3 regions of the Bacillus sp. T-10(2022) genome follow, and region 1 is predicted to be linked to each of the others. Evidence: a T-box and tRNA genes for the amino acid it is inferred to sense, from the RefSeq annotation. Region 1 holds a T-box; the other regions hold tRNA genes.

Region 1 (7,008 bases):
CGAAACCTGAACCTCGCCAATATGTGCTTTCTTTAGCAAAAACATGCATAATCTGGATTGCCCTATTCCTCCGCCTATTGAATACGGAAGCTTTCCTTCCAATACGGCCTTATGATAATTGAGCACCTTACGATTTTCGTTTTTGGATAATTTTAATTGTTTTAACAGTGACTTTTCATCTACTCGAATTCCCATTGAAGAAACTTCAAAAGCACATTCCAAGAGTGGATTCCATAAAACGATATCTCCATTTAGGTCCCAATCATCATAATCCGGTGAACGTCCATCATGCTTTTCCCCCGATTGTAACTCTCCGCCAATTTTCATGATGAAAATTGCACCATATTTCTTCGCTGCCACATTCTCTCTTTCCTTCGAAGTCAGATTCGGGTATAAATCCTCCAACTCCTGGGTCGTAATGAAGTGAATGTCATCAGGTAACACAGGCTTAAGCAGATGATGGAATTCAAACATATAACGTTCGGTCGATTTAATGGCTCTATATATTTTTTCCACTTCAGATTTTAATGTATCTACGTTACGTTGTTCTTTCGTTATGACTTTCTCCCAGTCCCATTGATCCACAAATAACGAGTGTAAATGATCCAGTTTTTCATCACGTCTTATCGCATTCATATTTGTGTAAATGCCTTCATCACACGCCAAACCATACCTAGAAAGAGTGATTCTTTTCCACTTTGCCAAAGATTGAACCACTTCTATTTGTTTATTCTTAATATCCAGAGCTTCAAAGGTAAGAACCCGCTCCACACCATTTAAATTGTCATTTATACCATTACCTTCATTTAAAATGATAGGTGCTGATACTTTAATCAGGTTTAACGCATTTGAAATTCCTTCTTCAAAATGACCCTTAATTTCATTTATCGCAATATCCGTATGCATGATATCAAGAATTGTTTTGTATTTATTCGGCATCGATAATTCAGGCATAATTATCCTCCAATTCCGCTTTGAATAGCGCATGCATTAAAAATTGGCGTCTTTCCATTTGACTAAATTACATTATGAAGGAGTTTTCTGTGTTGTTACAAAACCCCCATGTCACGACTAGGTACATCCATAAGCACCAATCCGGACAATTATCACCTCAAAAAAAGGGTCAAAAATGTGGTACAAGTCCAATTGTCTGAATACATTCAAATAAGTGAAGATGTAACAAACGATGAGGTGATGAATTGGGTGTTTTTTTCAGCTATGTATTATTAGGCTTATCACTGGCGGCTCCTATCGGTCCCATAAATGCTGCTCAATTGGACAAAGGAATCAAGAAGGGTTTTTGGCATGCCTGGGTTTTTGGCTGGGGTGCCATTTTAGCGGATTTTGTATTTATAGCCCTCGTCTTTTTCGGTGTCGTCCACTTTTTGGACAACTCTTTCATGAAGACATTTTTATGGCTTTTTGGATTTTTCGTCCTGACCTATACCGGAATTGAAAGTCTGTTAAGTGCAGGTAAGATTGAAGTGAATGCACGAAAAGCGAAAGATTCCCTTCTTTCTTCATTCCTGACAGGATTCATCATGTCCCTTTCGAATCCTTTATCCATTTTGTTTTGGCTTGGGATTTATGGATCCATTCTCGCAAACTCCGCTTCAAAATATGATATGGAACAATTACTTTTATACAGTTCAGGTATCCTTGTCGGCCTCTTAACCTGGGATTTCGCTATGGCCATCATCGCCAGCACCTTTAGACGCTTTTTATCCAAACCCATTTTAATGGGCATCTCGATCATTTCAGGAATATCCCTTATAGGGATTGGCATTTACTTTGCCATCCAAGCAGCCAAGGTTTTATTTACATAAAGAGTTTAGGAAATGTAAGAGTTTACTCGTAAATTCGTTTAAATTATAAAAATAGGCTGCCCATTTTAGTATCCATCTTTGTCCATGTCGGACACTTATCCCCCTTTGTTCATAGCCTGAAAGGGTAAACAAAAAGGGAGGATTTCTTGAATGTATAATAATTACGGTTATTACTCTTATAATGATCCATATTATAATGATCCATATTATTACGATAATTCTTATGCCGATTTGCCTTATTATGATAACAGACTGCCAGTACAAACACTGGTTCCAGAAGCCACTATTCAGAGCCATTTGAACGCAGGCCGACAAGGTCATTGTTTCAGAGCATTTTGGGGTAACAGCCAGCATACCTTTATTTTGATGGGCCTCAATACTGCCACTGGTATGGTACAGATACTAGAAGGTGGCATCCCAAATGAGGTTCATCGTACAGATATAGTCGGATTGCAATACCTAGGATTAACCTGCCCTGTCGGTGGCGGCGGCCAAGGTGGCGGTCAAGGCGGCGGTCAAGGTGGCGGTCAAGGCGGCGGTCAAGGCGGCGGCCAGGGTGGCGGTCAAGGCGGCGGTCAAGGTGGCGGTCAAGGTGGCGGTCAAGGCGGACCGGGCGGTAACTGTTTCCAACAGTTCATTCCGGGCGTTGGCTGGGTATGGATTTGTAGATAGAAAAAAGGCAGCCGAGCTATTTCGGCTGTCTCTTTTTATAAAAACATAATCCAAGGGGCATTTACTCGTGAATTTCATGCTTTTACTCGTGAATTTTGTAATTTACTCGTGAGTTTTGCACTTTTACTCGTGAATTCCGGATTAAGCTGCTTTTTTATTAGATGCTGCGTTCTTTTATTTGCTGAACCATTTTCTCGATGAACGTTTCTATTGCGACATTTTCAAATTCTTGTTCCCCGTATTTCCGGACATTCACTTGATTTTCTTCCTCTTCTTTATCTCCAAGAACCAGCATATATGGGATTTTCCCCATCTGTGCTTCCCTGACTTTATACCCCAGCTTTTCATTCCGATCATCAATTTTCACTCTTATGCCTTGATTCTTCAGTTCTTTTTGAACCTTTAAACAATAATTCAAATGAACCTGTGAGACAGGGATGATCAGTACTTGCACCGGGGCGAGCCATACCGGAAAAGCACCGGCAAAATGTTCTATCAGAATTCCAAAAAAACGATCGATCGATCCATAAATGGCACGATGAATGACGACCGGACGTACTTTTTCATTATTTTCATCGATGTAAGTCAGATCAAATTTGTCGGGCATTTGAAAATCAAGCTGGATTGTTGCACATTGATGGCTTCGTTTTAATGCATCTTTAATATGAAAATCAATTTTCGGTCCATAAAATGCCCCGTCCCCTTCATTAACTTGATAATGTATCCCGATGCTTTCCAGTACATTTTTCAAGGCTGTTTCAGAAGCTTCCCAAAGGGAATCATCTCCCATTGAATCCTCTGGACGAGTCGAGAGCTCCACGGAATACTCGAATCCAAAAGTGCGATACACCTTATCAATCAGATGAAACACTTGTTTAATTTCACTTTCGATTTGATCCTGCCGAACATAGATGTGGGCATCATCCTGGCAAAATGTACGGACACGCAGCATCCCGTTCAATGCACCGCTATATTCATGACGGTGGACTTGACCGAATTCGGCCATCCGGATCGGTAAATCCCTGTAAGAATAAAGACTGTTTTTGAAAATAAGCATATGACCCGGACAGTTCATTGGCTTCATCGCAAATTTTGTTTGATCCACCTCTGTAAAGTACATATTCTCATGGTAATGATCCCAGTGACCCGATTGTTCCCATAAGCGCTGGTTCATCATGAAAGGAGTCCGAACTTCGTCGTAATCAGCCTCAGTCTGAAGCTCCCGCGAGAACTTCTCCAATTCATTTCTAACGATTTGTCCTTTCGGTAAATAAAACGGCATTCCAGGGGCTTCCTCCGAAAACATGAATAACTCCAACTGCTTCCCTAATTTACGGTGATCGCGTTTAGCCGCTTCTTCCAGAAATTCAAAATGCTCTTGTAAATCTTTTTTCTTTCGGAAAGCCACGCCATATACCCTTTGAAGAACTTCATTTTGATTGTCTCCCCGCCAATAGGCACCAGATACACGAGTCAATTTGAACGATTTTACAAATGATGTGGATGGAAGGTGCGGCCCTCTGCAAAGATCGATGAACTCCCCTTGTTGATAGAGCGTTAATTTTTCACCATTAGGGATGTTCTTTGCTATATCCAACTTGAATGACTCCCCTCTGTCCTCGAATAACTTCACAGCTTCTTCATAAGTCACTTCGATCCTTTTAATTTCCAGATTTCCACTTATGATATGCTCCATCTCTTTTTCAATGGCTTGTAGATTTTCTGAACTCAAAGGATGGTCTAACTTAAAATCATAGTAAAAACCATCTTCCACGACTGGCCCCATCCCTAATTCCACGTTTTGGTATAACCTTTTCACAGCCTGCGCCAAAACATGTGCCGATGTATGTCGTAATACTTGTAATCCTTCATCCGAATCCAGAGTCAAGATCGACAGTTCGGCATCCTTATTAAGCTTGTGACTTAGATCAACCAGTTGCTTATCCAGTTTTCCTGCTACTGCCTTTTTCCTTAAACTTGAGCTGATAGACCCTGCCACACTTTCCACTGTCACCCCTTGCGGATATTCCCTTTTCTGCCCATCCGGAAATTGAACTTTAATCATTTTTTCACCCATCACATAAACACTCCTTTTTTTAATAATAAAAAAACGCACTCATCCCTATGCAAGGGACGAGTGCGTTTACCCGTGGTTCCACCCATTTTCCCATAAGCAAAAAACACTCATGGCTCTGGAGCTTGTAACGCAGCTTAGACGATATCAGTTACTTTTGTTCACCGATATAGCTCAAAGGCGGTAAATCAGTTTCCTAAGCCAGGAAGTTCGCAGCTACCCTTCCCTCTCTGCAGGCCGTAAAAATGATTCATGTCCTCTTCATCGCAATATTTTTATATATAAAAAAACGCACCCATCCCTATATAAGGGACGAGTGCGTTTACCCGTGGTTCCACCCAATTTCCCATAAGCAAGAAACACTCATGGCTCTGGAGCTTGTAACGCAGCTTAGACGATATCAGTTACTCTCTTTCACCGATATAGCTCAAAGGCGGTAAATCAGTTTCCTAAGCCAGGAAGTTCGCAGCTGCCCTTCCCTCTCTGAAGGCCGTAAAAATGATTCATGTCCTTATCATGGCAATATTATAATAATAAAAAACGCACCCATCCCTAAATAAGGGACGAGTGCGTTACCCGTGATTCCACCCAATTTCCCATAAGCAAGAAAACACTCATGGCTCTGGAGCTTGTAACGCAGCTTAGACGATATCAGTTACTCTTGTTCACCGATATAGCTCAAAGGCGGTAAATCAGTTTCCTAAGCCAGGAAGTTCGCAGCTGCCCTTCCCTCTCTGCAGACCGTAAAAATGATTCATATCCTTATCAATGCTTCTAAAATGTAAATGGATTTTTATATTGTTATATATATTACAATATATTCCCATAAGTGACAACCTCAAATTTATTTATTTTATTATATACACTAAATTGGTATAATTAGGAGTCTCTATGAAAAGTTTAAGCAATTGGTCTATCGTATTTGCCGTGATTGGTACACTAGCATTTTGCTGTTCCCTTGCTTTACCAAAAGCCTCCGAGCTGCTTATGATTTCAGGATTCGGTGCGTTACTTATTGGTATGTTTTGCAGTTTCGGGGCCATGTTTATCAATGAACAAGGAAAGACTAAGTTTTTGGCTGTGGCTGCATTCTTTCTTTTAAGTTTCATTCTCGTTTGGAATGAGCCATTTCAAATTGTCAGGCTCTTGACCTGGATGAAAAATTAATCGAAATGAAAAACCCGTTCATCATGACGGGTTTTTTGATGAGTTCAATCTTCATCGGCTATCGTTCGCCTTGAATTCTTTATTCCAAGCCATAGCGTAAGTCCAGTGGTCCAGAGAATTAGCGCACATCCGAAGCCGAGCAATGATATCGGTGCAAGGATTTGATGCTCCCTCAACATGACGGTGTCTGGCACAATAAGCAATGTGATCAGCGCCAATAAACAGAGAAGCACTCCTGTTGCATAGTAGATCTTGATTTGGAAAAGTGACGCCAAAGGTAAAAAATGAATCCCAACAATAATGGCGATGATTCCCGGTATAAGATCAATCTGATTTATCAAGTTACAGATGGCAATGGCAATCCCAATCAGCAAACCTTCGGCAATGAAGACCATATTAAACAAAAATCCGATACGCCTCAGCCGCCTAGCCCCATTTTCTGAAACTTGATTGGACATTTTTTGTGATGCATGAATTAATGATATGCCTCCGATAACCATTATGATTCCGATCAATATGGCTGCGAGTTCCACGTAGGGAAACCCCCACCCCTGCAATCCCATTACACCGGTACCTGCCCACATTGTACCGAAGAACGCCATGAAAATGACTCCAATTCCAGAACCGCGAAACGCCTCTTTCATCATCAGTTTCCTTTCATCCAAAGTATTATCATACATAGAATAATAGTATTGCGCACCCTTCCCAATTATTCAGCTGCAAAAAAATGATTTAAGATGGATAATTGCCGTTTCGGAGAAATAATTCGATTTTCGCAGATATAACTGGATTTTCGGAGATATAATTGGATTTTCGCAGATATAATCCGATTTTCGCAGATATATTCCGATTTTCGCAGATATAACTGGATTTCGATACAAATCCCCATAAAAAAACCTGAGTCCCCAAAGGGGTCTCAGGTTTTTTCCATTGATATCAAGCCACATCTGATTTATCGAATTGACAATCTTTTAATGATATTAATTTGGTCTTGTGATAAATCTTGTATCCTAACCAGACTACCAGGAATATCGGTAATCCGATATAGGAGACGGCGACGCCATACCAGTCGATGCTGCCGCTTAGGAATGCTCCATAGTTCTGTCCTGCTATGACGAGCATGCAAAGGGTGAATGAAAGAATCGGACCGAATGGAAACCATTTTGCTTTATATTTCAGTTCGTTTAGGTCACCACCCTGTGCAACATAGGCACGTCTAAAGCGATAATGGCTTATGGCGATTCCAATCCAGGCGATGAAGCCGGTCAG
Region 2 (7,008 bases), 540 kb from region 1:
AACTTGATCATTCAAGTCCTTCGCCTTTTGTATAGCTGAAGCCAGTCCCTGAAACTGTTCAGTTTCCTCTGAGATAGCCAAAAAAATCCCCCCAAATGTACATTTTAAAAGCTTTTTAACCTATTTAAAGATACACCTCACTTGAACCTCATGTCAATAAAACGCCCCTTTACCGAACGATTCTTTCCTGCTTTTTTCCTTATTATATGAATCTTAGCGAATGTAGAGAAATACCCTTGATTTTGGAAATGGATCATCCAGGAATTCCAATTATCACCCTTACCCATTTTTCCAGCTTTTATTAGGATAACCTTTTGTGCAACATTTCAATATTTGTTATAATTTCGAGAGAACCAATAATGATTTTGAGGAGAGAAATAATGCAAACAGAATACGACGGACTTCCCCTTAAACGGACCTGGAAGATTTGGTGGGAGTTAATTCGTCCACATACACTAACCGCAGCTTTTGTCCCAGTCTTACTTGGAACTGTGATTGCACTTTTGGAAGATGAAGTGAATTGGTTACTATTCGCTGCCATGATGATTGCCAGTATCCTGATTCAAGCTGCAACAAATTTATTCAATGAATACTATGATTTCAAGAGAGGCTTGGATACGGAGGAATCCGTAGGCATCGGTGGCGGGATCGTCCGTCATGGAATGACCCCCAAACTAATCATGAGCTTGGCCCTTGGAATGTATGCCATCGCCTTGATAATTGGAATCTATATCTGTGCCGCATCATCTTGGTGGCTTGCTGCCGTAGGACTGGTTTGCATGCTTGTCGGCTATCTTTATACAGGCGGTCCCCTGCCCATTTCATATACACCATTTGGGGAACTTTTTTCTGGATTATTCATGGGCTTTTTGATAATCTTGATCGCCTTTTTCATTCAAACCGGTGATGTTTCTTCAACAGCCATCTTAATTGCCATTCCAAGTGGGATTTTGGTCGGGCTTATCAACTTATCCAATAACCTACGTGACCATGATGGGGATAAGGCTCATGGGCGCAAAACGATGCCTGTAGTGATGGGCAGGAAAAACGCCCTGACATTCATGGCAATAATGTTCGCTTTCTCTTATCTATGGCTTGTTGGGCTCGTTCTTACCGGAAGCGTAACGGCCTGGATTCTTCTTGCCTTCCTAAGCATCCCGAAGGCCATGGCCGCAATCAAAGGCTTCGTAGGCAAAACGCAGCCGATCACGATGGTCCCTGCAATGAAAGCGACGGCCCAAACGAATACCTTCTTTGGTTTACTCATGGCCATTGGATTATTCATCAGCTATCTTATCTAATCTCCGAGGACTGAGCTCATCCGCTCAGTCCTTTTTCTATCTTCCGTTGCATATTGTTTTCCTATACTCCGATTCGGGTAATAGATAATACAACCATCCTACCAATATAAAATGAGATTTTGACTTTAGAAGGAGTGAATAGGATATGGCAACGAAACAACAAACGCAAAAATTAAAAAAGGAACTGCTTCAAGAAAAAAATGAGTTAAGTAGTAGAATTCAAAATGATGAACAATCCGTTCTGGATAAAAGCCAGACGGAATCCGTAGGGGAATTATCATCTTATGATAATCATCCTGCTGACCTAGGAACCGAATTATTCGAGATGGAACGGAATCAAGCACTCGATGAGCATGCACAATCAGAAATGGAGAAAATCGAGGAAGCATTAAAAGCAATGGAAGAAGGTTCGTATGGCCATTGTAAAACCTGCAATAGGGAAATCCCCATCGAGAGGCTTGAAGCGATCCCAAACACCCTCTACTGTGTCGAGCATGCCCCAAAAGGGCCTACTGCACAAGAGCGACCAGTGGAAGAGGAAATACTAATTCCATCCAAGGGTGATCATTTTGAAAATCGTCATGGAAATGAAATAGTGGATAAAGAAGATAGCTTTGGTGATGTCGCCAAATTCGGTACATCCGAAACGCCATCTGATTACACCGGCGATCATGACAATTATAATGATCTTTATAAAACCGAAGATGAAACGGATGGATTTCCAGAAGACTATGAAGGATTTGCAGCAAATGATATCGAAGGGAAAAATAGAGTGGATATACCAAACAAAAAGCAAAAGGAATATGAAGATACATTAGAAGAAGAAAATATCGATTCCCAGCTTGGAGACATTCCTTATAAACAAAAAGATAGTTATATCAATGAAAAGAAATGAAAAAAAGAAGCATACATGAATGTATGCTTCTTTTTTGTTATGACCCGTACGGGATTCGAACCCGTGTTACCGCCGTGAAAGGGCGGTGTCTTAACCGCTTGACCAACGGGCCAAATGGCGGAGAAGGAGGGATTTGAACCCTCGCGCCGCTCGCGCGACCTACACCCTTAGCAGGGGCGCCTCTTCAGCCTCTTGAGTACTTCCCCATGGCTCCGCAGGTAGGACTCGAACCTACGACCGTTCGGTTAACAGCCGAATGCTCTACCACTGAGCTACTGCGGAACAATATGAATATGGTGGGCCTAAATGGACTCGAACCATCGACCTCACGCTTATCAGGCGTGCGCTCTAACCAGCTGAGCTATAGGCCCATATTTGGAGCGGGTGAAGGGAATCGAACCCTCATCATCAGCTTGGAAGGCTGAGGTTTTACCACTAAACTACACCCGCGAAATGGGGCGACTGATGGGAATCGAACCCACGAATGCCTGAACCACAATCAGGTGCGTTAACCACTTCGCCACAACCGCCGTAATAAGATATGGTGGCTCAGGACGGAATCGAACCGCCGACACAAGGATTTTCAGTCCTTTGCTCTACCGACTGAGCTACTGAGCCACATTTGTATTAAATTTAAAAAATGGCGGTCCCGACGGGAATCGAACCCGCGATCTCCTGCGTGACAGGCAGGCATGTTAACCGCTACACCACGGGACCTAATAATTGCGGGGACAGGATTTGAACCTGCGACCTTCGGGTTATGAGCCCGACGAGCTACCGGACTGCTCCACCCCGCGACGGTAATAATGAAACGGTTTGCATCAAGTTTTCGTGTATATCGTTTTTTCGCTTCCTCTATGTAAGGTTGTTTAAAAACAACTTGCTGCTTTTAAAAAAATGGAGGAGGTAGAGGGATTCGAACCCCCGCGGGATTTGACTCCCCTGTCGGTTTTCAAGACCGATCCCTTCAGCCGAACTTGGGTATACCTCCACGGCTTTAAAAAAATGAATATGGTGGACCTTGTAGGACTCGAACCTACGACCGGACGGTTATGAGCCGTCTGCTCTAACCAGCTGAGCTAAAGGTCCTTATATTTATTGGTAGCGGCGGAGGGGATCGAACCCCCGACCTCACGGGTATGAACCGTACGCTCTAGCCAGCTGAGCTACACCGCCAATATAATATAAGTATCTGATTGAAAAATGGTGGAGCCTAGCGGGATCGAACCGCTGACCTCCTGCGTGCAAGGCAGGCGCTCTCCCAGCTGAGCTAAGGCCCCATTCATTAAAAATCACGTGGTCGGGAAGACAGGATTCGAACCTGCGACCCCTTGGTCCCAAACCAAGTGCTCTACCAAGCTGAGCTACTTCCCGCAATAAAAACATGGTGCGCCCGGCGGGAGTCGAACCTACAACCTTCTGATTCGTAGTCAGATGCTCTATCCAATTGAGCTACGGGCGCATATTATGATGGTGCCGAGGACCGGAATCGAACCGGTACGGTAGTCACCTACCGCAGGATTTTAAGTCCTGTGCGTCTGCCAGTTCCGCCACCCCGGCACATACGAAAAGTGGAGCGGAAGACGGGATTCGAACCCGCGACCCCAACCTTGGCAAGGTTGTATTCTACCACTGAACTACTTCCGCATGAAAGATGCGGGTGAAGGGACTTGAACCCCCACGCCTTGCGGCGCCAGATCCTAAGTCTGGTGCGTCTGCCAATTCCGCCACACCCGCATATAAAATGGTGAGCCATGAAGGATTCGAACCTTCGACCCTCTGATTAAAAGTCAGATGCTCTACCAACTGAGCTAATGGCTCGTGCTTGTACTATCTTAAAATGGTGCCGGCAAGAGGACTTGAACCCCCAACCTACTGATTACAAGTCAGTTGCTCTACCAGTTGAGCTACACCGGCAGGTGTAAAATGGTGGAGGATGACGGGATCGAACCGCCGACCCTCTGCTTGTAAGGCAGATGCTCTCCCAGCTGAGCTAATCCTCCATATAAAACCTGCTTGGCGACGTCCTACTCTCACAGGGGGAAACCCCCAACTACCATCGGCGCTGAAGAGCTTAACTGCCGTGTTCGGAATGGGAACGGGTGTGACCTCTTCGCTATCGTCACCAAACAATGTTAAAATTTTTTCAAGACATATATTATTATAACGTCTTTTTGAGAAAATGCAAGAAGAAATTTTCATTCCTTCAAAACTAGATAATAAGAAGGTATTTCATTTTTTAAAAAGCGTTGGTTAAGTCCTCGATCTATTAGTATCAGTCAGCTCCACATGTCACCATGCTTCCACCTCTGACCTATCAACCTGATCATCTTTCAGGGATCTTACTAGCTTGCGCCATGGGAAATCTCATCTTGAGGGGGGCTTCATGCTTAGATGCTTTCAGCACTTATCCCGTCCGCACGTAGCTACCCAGCTATGCCTTTGGCAAGACAACTGGTACACCAGCGGTGCGTCCATCCCGGTCCTCTCGTACTAAGGACAGCTCCTCTCAAATTTCCTGCGCCCGCGACGGATAGGGACCGAACTGTCTCACGACGTTCTGAACCCAGCTCGCGTACCGCTTTAATGGGCGAACAGCCCAACCCTTGGGACCGACTACAGCCCCAGGATGCGATGAGCCGACATCGAGGTGCCAAACCTCCCCGTCGATGTGGACTCTTGGGGGAGATAAGCCTGTTATCCCCGGGGTAGCTTTTATCCGTTGAGCGATGGCCCTTCCATGCGGAACCACCGGATCACTAAGCCCGACTTTCGTCCCTGCTCGACTTGTAGGTCTCGCAGTCAAGCTCCCTTGTGCCTTTACACTCTACGAATGATTTCCAACCATTCTGAGGGAACCTTTGGGCGCCTCCGTTACTCTTTAGGAGGCGACCGCCCCAGTCAAACTGCCCACCTGACACTGTCTCCCACCCCGATAAGGGGCGCGGGTTAGAATTTCAATACAGCCAGGGTAGTATCCCACCAACGCCTCCACCGAAGCTGGCGCTCCGGCTTCTCAGGCTCCTACCTATCCTGTACAAGCTGTACCAAAATTCAATATCAGGCTGCAGTAAAGCTCCACGGGGTCTTTCCGTCCTGTCGCGGGTAACCTGCATCTTCACAGGTACTATAATTTCACCGAGTCTCTCGTTGAGACAGTGCCCAGATCGTTACACCTTTCGTGCGGGTCGGAACTTACCCGACAAGGAATTTCGCTACCTTAGGACCGTTATAGTTACGGCCGCCGTTTACTGGGGCTTCGGTTCAAAGCTTCGCTTGCGCTAACCTCTCCCCTTAACCTTCCAGCACCGGGCAGGTGTCAGCCCCTATACTTCGCCTTGCGGCTTCGCAGAGACCTGTGTTTTTGCTAAACAGTCGCCTGGGCCTATTCACTGCGGCTTTTCTGGGCTATTCACCCTAAAAAGCACCCCTTCTCCCGAAGTTACGGGGTCATTTTGCCGAGTTCCTTAACGAGAGTTCTCTCGCACACCTTAGGATTCTCTCCTCGCCTACCTGTGTCGGTTTGCGGTACGGGCACCTTACATCTCACTAGAGGCTTTTCTTGGCAGCGTGGAATCAGGAACTTCGGTACTATATTTCCCTCGCCATCACAGCTCCGCCTTAATGGAAACGGGATTTGCCTCGTTTCCGGCCTAACTGCTTGGACGCGCATATCCAACAGCGCGCTTACCCTATCCTTCTGCGTCCCCCCATCGTTCAAACGATGTATAGGTGGTACAGGAATATCAACCTGTTGTCCATCGCCTACGCCTTTCGGCCTCGGCTTAGGTCCCGACTAACCCTGAGCGGACGAGCCTTCCTCAGGAAACCTTAGGCATTCGGTGGAAGGGATTCTCACCCTTCTTTCGCTACTCATACCGGCATTCTCACTTCTAAGCGCTCCACCAGTCCTTCCGGTCTGACTTCAACGCCCTTAGAACGCTCTCCTACCATCGACACCATACGGTGTCAATCCACAGCTTCGGTGATACGTTTAGCCCCGGTACATTTTCGGCGCGGAGTCACTCGACCAGTGAGCTATTACGCACTCTTTAAATGGTGGCTGCTTCTAAGCCAACATCCTGGTTGTCTAAGCAACTCCACATCCTTTTCCACTTAACGTATACTTTGGGACCTTAGCTGGTGGTCTGGGCTGTTTCCCTTTCGACTACGGATCTTATCACTCGCAGTCTGACTCCCAAGAATAAGTATTTGGCATTCGGAGTTTGACTGAATTCGGTAACCCGTTGGGGGCCCCTAGTCCAATCAGTGCTCTACCTCCAATACTCTCATCTTGAGGCTAGCCCTAAAGCTATTTCGGAGAGAACCAGCTATCTCCAGGTTCGATTGGAATTTCTCCGCTACCCACACCTCATCCCCGCACTTTTCAACGTGCGTGGGTTCGGGCCTCCATTCAGTGTTACCTGAACTTCACCCTGGACATGGGTAGATCACCTGGTTTCGGGTCTACGACCTCATACTCATTCGCCCTATTCAGACTCGCTTTCGCTGCGGCTCCGTCTCATCAACTTAACCTCGCATGAAATCGTAACTCGCCGGTTCATTCTACAAAAGGCACGCCATTACCCATTAACGGGCTTTGACTACTTGTAGGCACACGGTTTCAGGATCTATTTCACTCCCCTTCCGGGGTGCTTTTCACCTTTCCCTCACGGTACTGGTTCACTATCGGTCACTAGGGAGTATTTAGCCTTGGGAGATGGTCCTCCCTGCTTCCGACGGGATTTCTCGTGTCCCGCCGTACTCAGGATCCACTCAGGAGGGAACGAAGTTTCAACTACAGGGTTTTTA
Region 3 (2,969 bases), 350 kb from region 1:
TCGCACGATTATATGAATCAGATTATTTCGGAGAAAATCGTATGTAGACAACGAAAAAAGGACTCCTACATTTTCTGTAAGAATCCTTTTAACTCAACGTTCATTAACGTTTTTCATGATACCGGTGGCCGGGGTCGAACCGGCACTCCAGAGGAACACGATTTTGAGTCGTGCGCGTCTGCCAATTCCGCCACACCGGCATGTTTGTTGGAGGCGGCAACCGGAATCGAACCGGTGGTAAAGGTTTTGCAGACCTCTGCCTTACCGCTTGGCTATGCCGCCAACGTTTTTGGAGCGAAAGACGGGATTCGAACCCGCGACCCCAACCTTGGCAAGGTTGTATTCTACCACTGAACTACTTTCGCATATGGCTGGGCTAGAAGGGATCGAACCTTCGCATGACGGAATCAAAATCCGTTGCCTTACCGCTTGGCTATAGCCCAATAACGTTGTAATCATTATATCATGTTTTATTAAATGGGGCGACTGATGGGAATCGAACCCACGAATGCCTGAACCACAATCAGGTGCGTTAACCACTTCGCCACAATCGCCATTATAGGATTGAAATTGGCAGGGGTAGTAGGACTCGAACCCACACTGGAGGTTTTGGAGACCTCTGTTCTACCTTTAAACTATACCCCTGTAAGAAAAATGGTGGAGGGGGGCAGATTCGAACTGCCGAACCCGAAGGAGCGGATTTACAGTCCGCCGCGTTTAGCCACTTCGCTACCCCTCCGCATATGGATGAAACATGGTGCCGGCAAGAGGACTTGAACCCCCAACCTACTGATTACAAGTCAGTTGCTCTACCAGTTGAGCTACACCGGCACTACTATGGTGGCTCAGGACGGAATCGAACCGCCGACACAAGGATTTTCAGTCCTTTGCTCTACCGACTGAGCTACTGAGCCAAACAATAAAAATGGCGGTCCCGACGGGAATCGAACCCGCGATCTCCTGCGTGACAGGCAGGCATGTTAACCGCTACACCACGGGACCATAGATTGCGGGGACAGGATTTGAACCTGCGACCTTCGGGTTATGAGCCCGACGAGCTACCGGACTGCTCCACCCCGCGACGATAATAATGTTGCTATTAAGCATCAAGTTTTCGTGTTGAGCGTTTCAATGGGCTGAATAATCAATCCTTTATGCAGAAACAACCTGATCTTATTGAAAAATGGTGGAGGATGACGGGATCGAACCGCCGACCCTCTGCTTGTAAGGCAGATGCTCTCCCAGCTGAGCTAATCCTCCAATATGTTGTCTAAATGGTGACCCGTACGGGATTCGAACCCGTGTTACCGCCGTGAAAGGGCGGTGTCTTAACCGCTTGACCAACGGGCCAGGTATAAATGGCGGAGAGCAAGGGATTTGAACCCTTGAGACAGGGTTACCCGTCTACACGATTTCCAATCGTGCTCCTTCGGCCACTCGGACAGCTCTCCAATAATGGCTCCGCAGGTAGGACTCGAACCTACGACCGTTCGGTTAACAGCCGAATGCTCTACCACTGAGCTACTGCGGAACAATATAAGCTTGGCGACGTCCTACTCTCACAGGGGGAAACCCCCAACTACCATCGGCGCTGAAGAGCTTAACTGCCGTGTTCGGAATGGGAACGGGTGTGACCTCTTCGCTATCGTCACCAAACAATGTTTACATTTTTTCAAGACATATATTATTATAACGTCTTTTTGAGAAAATGCAAGAAGAAATTTTCATTCCTTCAAAACTAGATAATAAGAAGGTATTTCATTTTTAAAAAGCGTTGGTTAAGTCCTCGATCTATTAGTATCAGTCAGCTCCACATGTCACCATGCTTCCACCTCTGACCTATCAACCTGATCATCTTTCAGGGATCTTACTAGCTTGCGCCATGGGAAATCTCATCTTGAGGGGGGCTTCATGCTTAGATGCTTTCAGCACTTATCCCGTCCGCACGTAGCTACCCAGCTATGCCTTTGGCAAGACAACTGGTACACCAGCGGTGCGTCCATCCCGGTCCTCTCGTACTAAGGACAGCTCCTCTCAAATTTCCTGCGCCCGCGACGGATAGGGACCGAACTGTCTCACGACGTTCTGAACCCAGCTCGCGTACCGCTTTAATGGGCGAACAGCCCAACCCTTGGGACCGACTACAGCCCCAGGATGCGATGAGCCGACATCGAGGTGCCAAACCTCCCCGTCGATGTGGACTCTTGGGGGAGATAAGCCTGTTATCCCCGGGGTAGCTTTTATCCGTTGAGCGATGGCCCTTCCATGCGGAACCACCGGATCACTAAGCCCGACTTTCGTCCCTGCTCGACTTGTAGGTCTCGCAGTCAAGCTCCCTTGTGCCTTTACACTCTACGAATGATTTCCAACCATTCTGAGGGAACCTTTGGGCGCCTCCGTTACTCTTTAGGAGGCGACCGCCCCAGTCAAACTGCCCACCTGACACTGTCTCCCACCCCGATAAGGGGCGCGGGTTAGAATTTCAATACAGCCAGGGTAGTATCCCACCAACGCCTCCACCGAAGCTGGCGCTCCGGCTTCTCAGGCTCCTACCTATCCTGTACAAGCTGTACCAAAATTCAATATCAGGCTGCAGTAAAGCTCCACGGGGTCTTTCCGTCCTGTCGCGGGTAACCTGCATCTTCACAGGTACTATAATTTCACCGAGTCTCTCGTTGAGACAGTGCCCAGATCGTTACACCTTTCGTGCGGGTCGGAACTTACCCGACAAGGAATTTCGCTACCTTAGGACCGTTATAGTTACGGCCGCCGTTTACTGGGGCTTCGGTTCAAAGCTTCGCTTGCGCTAACCTCTCCCCTTAACCTTCCAGCACCGGGCAGGTGTCAGCCCCTATACTTCGCCTTGCGGCTTTGCAGAGACCTGTGTTTTTGCTAAACAGTCGCCTGGGCCTATTCACTGCGGCTTTTCTGGGCTATTCACCCTAAAAAGCACCCCTTCTCCCGAAGTT

Evidence for each region. A T-box is a leader RNA that pairs with one kind of tRNA and senses whether it is charged. The one in region 1 lies ahead of thrS (threonine--tRNA ligase), so its partner is inferred to be a tRNA-Thr.
Region 2: it encodes a tRNA-Thr, which carries the amino acid that the T-box ahead of thrS (threonine--tRNA ligase) is inferred to sense. The anticodon was not compared.
Region 3: it encodes a tRNA-Thr, which carries the amino acid that the T-box ahead of thrS (threonine--tRNA ligase) is inferred to sense. The anticodon was not compared.

What each region holds. Positions count from the first base shown of each region.
Region 1 covers NZ_CP113518.1:4,473,993-4,481,000, forward strand. Annotated here, with positions in the region: gene asnA (aspartate--ammonia ligase) at 1-939, opposite strand, end outside; gene OSJ91_RS21875 (LysE family transporter) at 1,200-1,826, shown strand; gene OSJ91_RS21880 (hypothetical protein) at 1,977-2,498, shown strand; gene thrS (threonine--tRNA ligase) at 2,656-4,563, opposite strand; T-box leader at 4,625-4,846, opposite strand; T-box leader at 4,878-5,099, opposite strand; T-box leader at 5,129-5,350, opposite strand; gene OSJ91_RS21890 (hypothetical protein) at 5,464-5,739, shown strand; gene OSJ91_RS21895 (DUF7010 family protein) at 5,784-6,386, opposite strand; gene OSJ91_RS21900 (amino acid permease) at 6,676-7,008, opposite strand, start outside.
Region 2 covers NZ_CP113518.1:5,017,067-5,024,074, forward strand. Annotated here, with positions in the region: gene OSJ91_RS24775 (isochorismate synthase) at 1-81, opposite strand, end outside; gene OSJ91_RS24780 (1,4-dihydroxy-2-naphthoate polyprenyltransferase) at 381-1,301, shown strand; gene OSJ91_RS24785 (TraR/DksA C4-type zinc finger protein) at 1,447-2,196, shown strand; tRNA gene OSJ91_RS24790 (tRNA-Glu) at 2,237-2,308, opposite strand; tRNA gene OSJ91_RS24795 (tRNA-Ser) at 2,312-2,402, opposite strand; tRNA gene OSJ91_RS24800 (tRNA-Asn) at 2,404-2,478, opposite strand; tRNA gene OSJ91_RS24805 (tRNA-Ile) at 2,491-2,567, opposite strand; tRNA gene OSJ91_RS24810 (tRNA-Gly) at 2,573-2,646, opposite strand; tRNA gene OSJ91_RS24815 (tRNA-His) at 2,651-2,726, opposite strand; tRNA gene OSJ91_RS24820 (tRNA-Phe) at 2,739-2,814, opposite strand; tRNA gene OSJ91_RS24825 (tRNA-Asp) at 2,838-2,913, opposite strand; tRNA gene OSJ91_RS24830 (tRNA-Met) at 2,920-2,993, opposite strand; tRNA gene OSJ91_RS24835 (tRNA-Ser) at 3,095-3,187, opposite strand; tRNA gene OSJ91_RS24840 (tRNA-Ile) at 3,209-3,285, opposite strand; tRNA gene OSJ91_RS24845 (tRNA-Met) at 3,296-3,372, opposite strand; tRNA gene OSJ91_RS24850 (tRNA-Ala) at 3,401-3,476, opposite strand; tRNA gene OSJ91_RS24855 (tRNA-Pro) at 3,494-3,570, opposite strand; tRNA gene OSJ91_RS24860 (tRNA-Arg) at 3,582-3,658, opposite strand; tRNA gene OSJ91_RS24865 (tRNA-Leu) at 3,668-3,756, opposite strand; tRNA gene OSJ91_RS24870 (tRNA-Gly) at 3,769-3,843, opposite strand; tRNA gene OSJ91_RS24875 (tRNA-Leu) at 3,852-3,933, opposite strand; tRNA gene OSJ91_RS24880 (tRNA-Lys) at 3,942-4,017, opposite strand; tRNA gene OSJ91_RS24885 (tRNA-Thr) at 4,038-4,113, opposite strand; tRNA gene OSJ91_RS24890 (tRNA-Val) at 4,124-4,199, opposite strand; rRNA gene rrf (5S ribosomal RNA) at 4,211-4,326, opposite strand; rRNA gene OSJ91_RS24900 (23S ribosomal RNA) at 4,446-7,008, opposite strand, start outside.
Region 3 covers NZ_CP113518.1:4,826,860-4,829,828, forward strand. Annotated here, with positions in the region: tRNA gene OSJ91_RS23780 (tRNA-Leu) at 120-200, opposite strand; tRNA gene OSJ91_RS23785 (tRNA-Cys) at 209-282, opposite strand; tRNA gene OSJ91_RS23790 (tRNA-Gly) at 291-365, opposite strand; tRNA gene OSJ91_RS23795 (tRNA-Gln) at 369-443, opposite strand; tRNA gene OSJ91_RS23800 (tRNA-His) at 479-554, opposite strand; tRNA gene OSJ91_RS23805 (tRNA-Trp) at 572-645, opposite strand; tRNA gene OSJ91_RS23810 (tRNA-Tyr) at 656-739, opposite strand; tRNA gene OSJ91_RS23815 (tRNA-Thr) at 756-831, opposite strand; tRNA gene OSJ91_RS23820 (tRNA-Phe) at 839-914, opposite strand; tRNA gene OSJ91_RS23825 (tRNA-Asp) at 927-1,002, opposite strand; tRNA gene OSJ91_RS23830 (tRNA-Met) at 1,008-1,081, opposite strand; tRNA gene OSJ91_RS23835 (tRNA-Val) at 1,185-1,260, opposite strand; tRNA gene OSJ91_RS23840 (tRNA-Glu) at 1,276-1,350, opposite strand; tRNA gene OSJ91_RS23845 (tRNA-Ser) at 1,360-1,451, opposite strand; tRNA gene OSJ91_RS23850 (tRNA-Asn) at 1,457-1,531, opposite strand; rRNA gene rrf (5S ribosomal RNA) at 1,541-1,656, opposite strand; rRNA gene OSJ91_RS23860 (23S ribosomal RNA) at 1,775-2,969, opposite strand, start outside.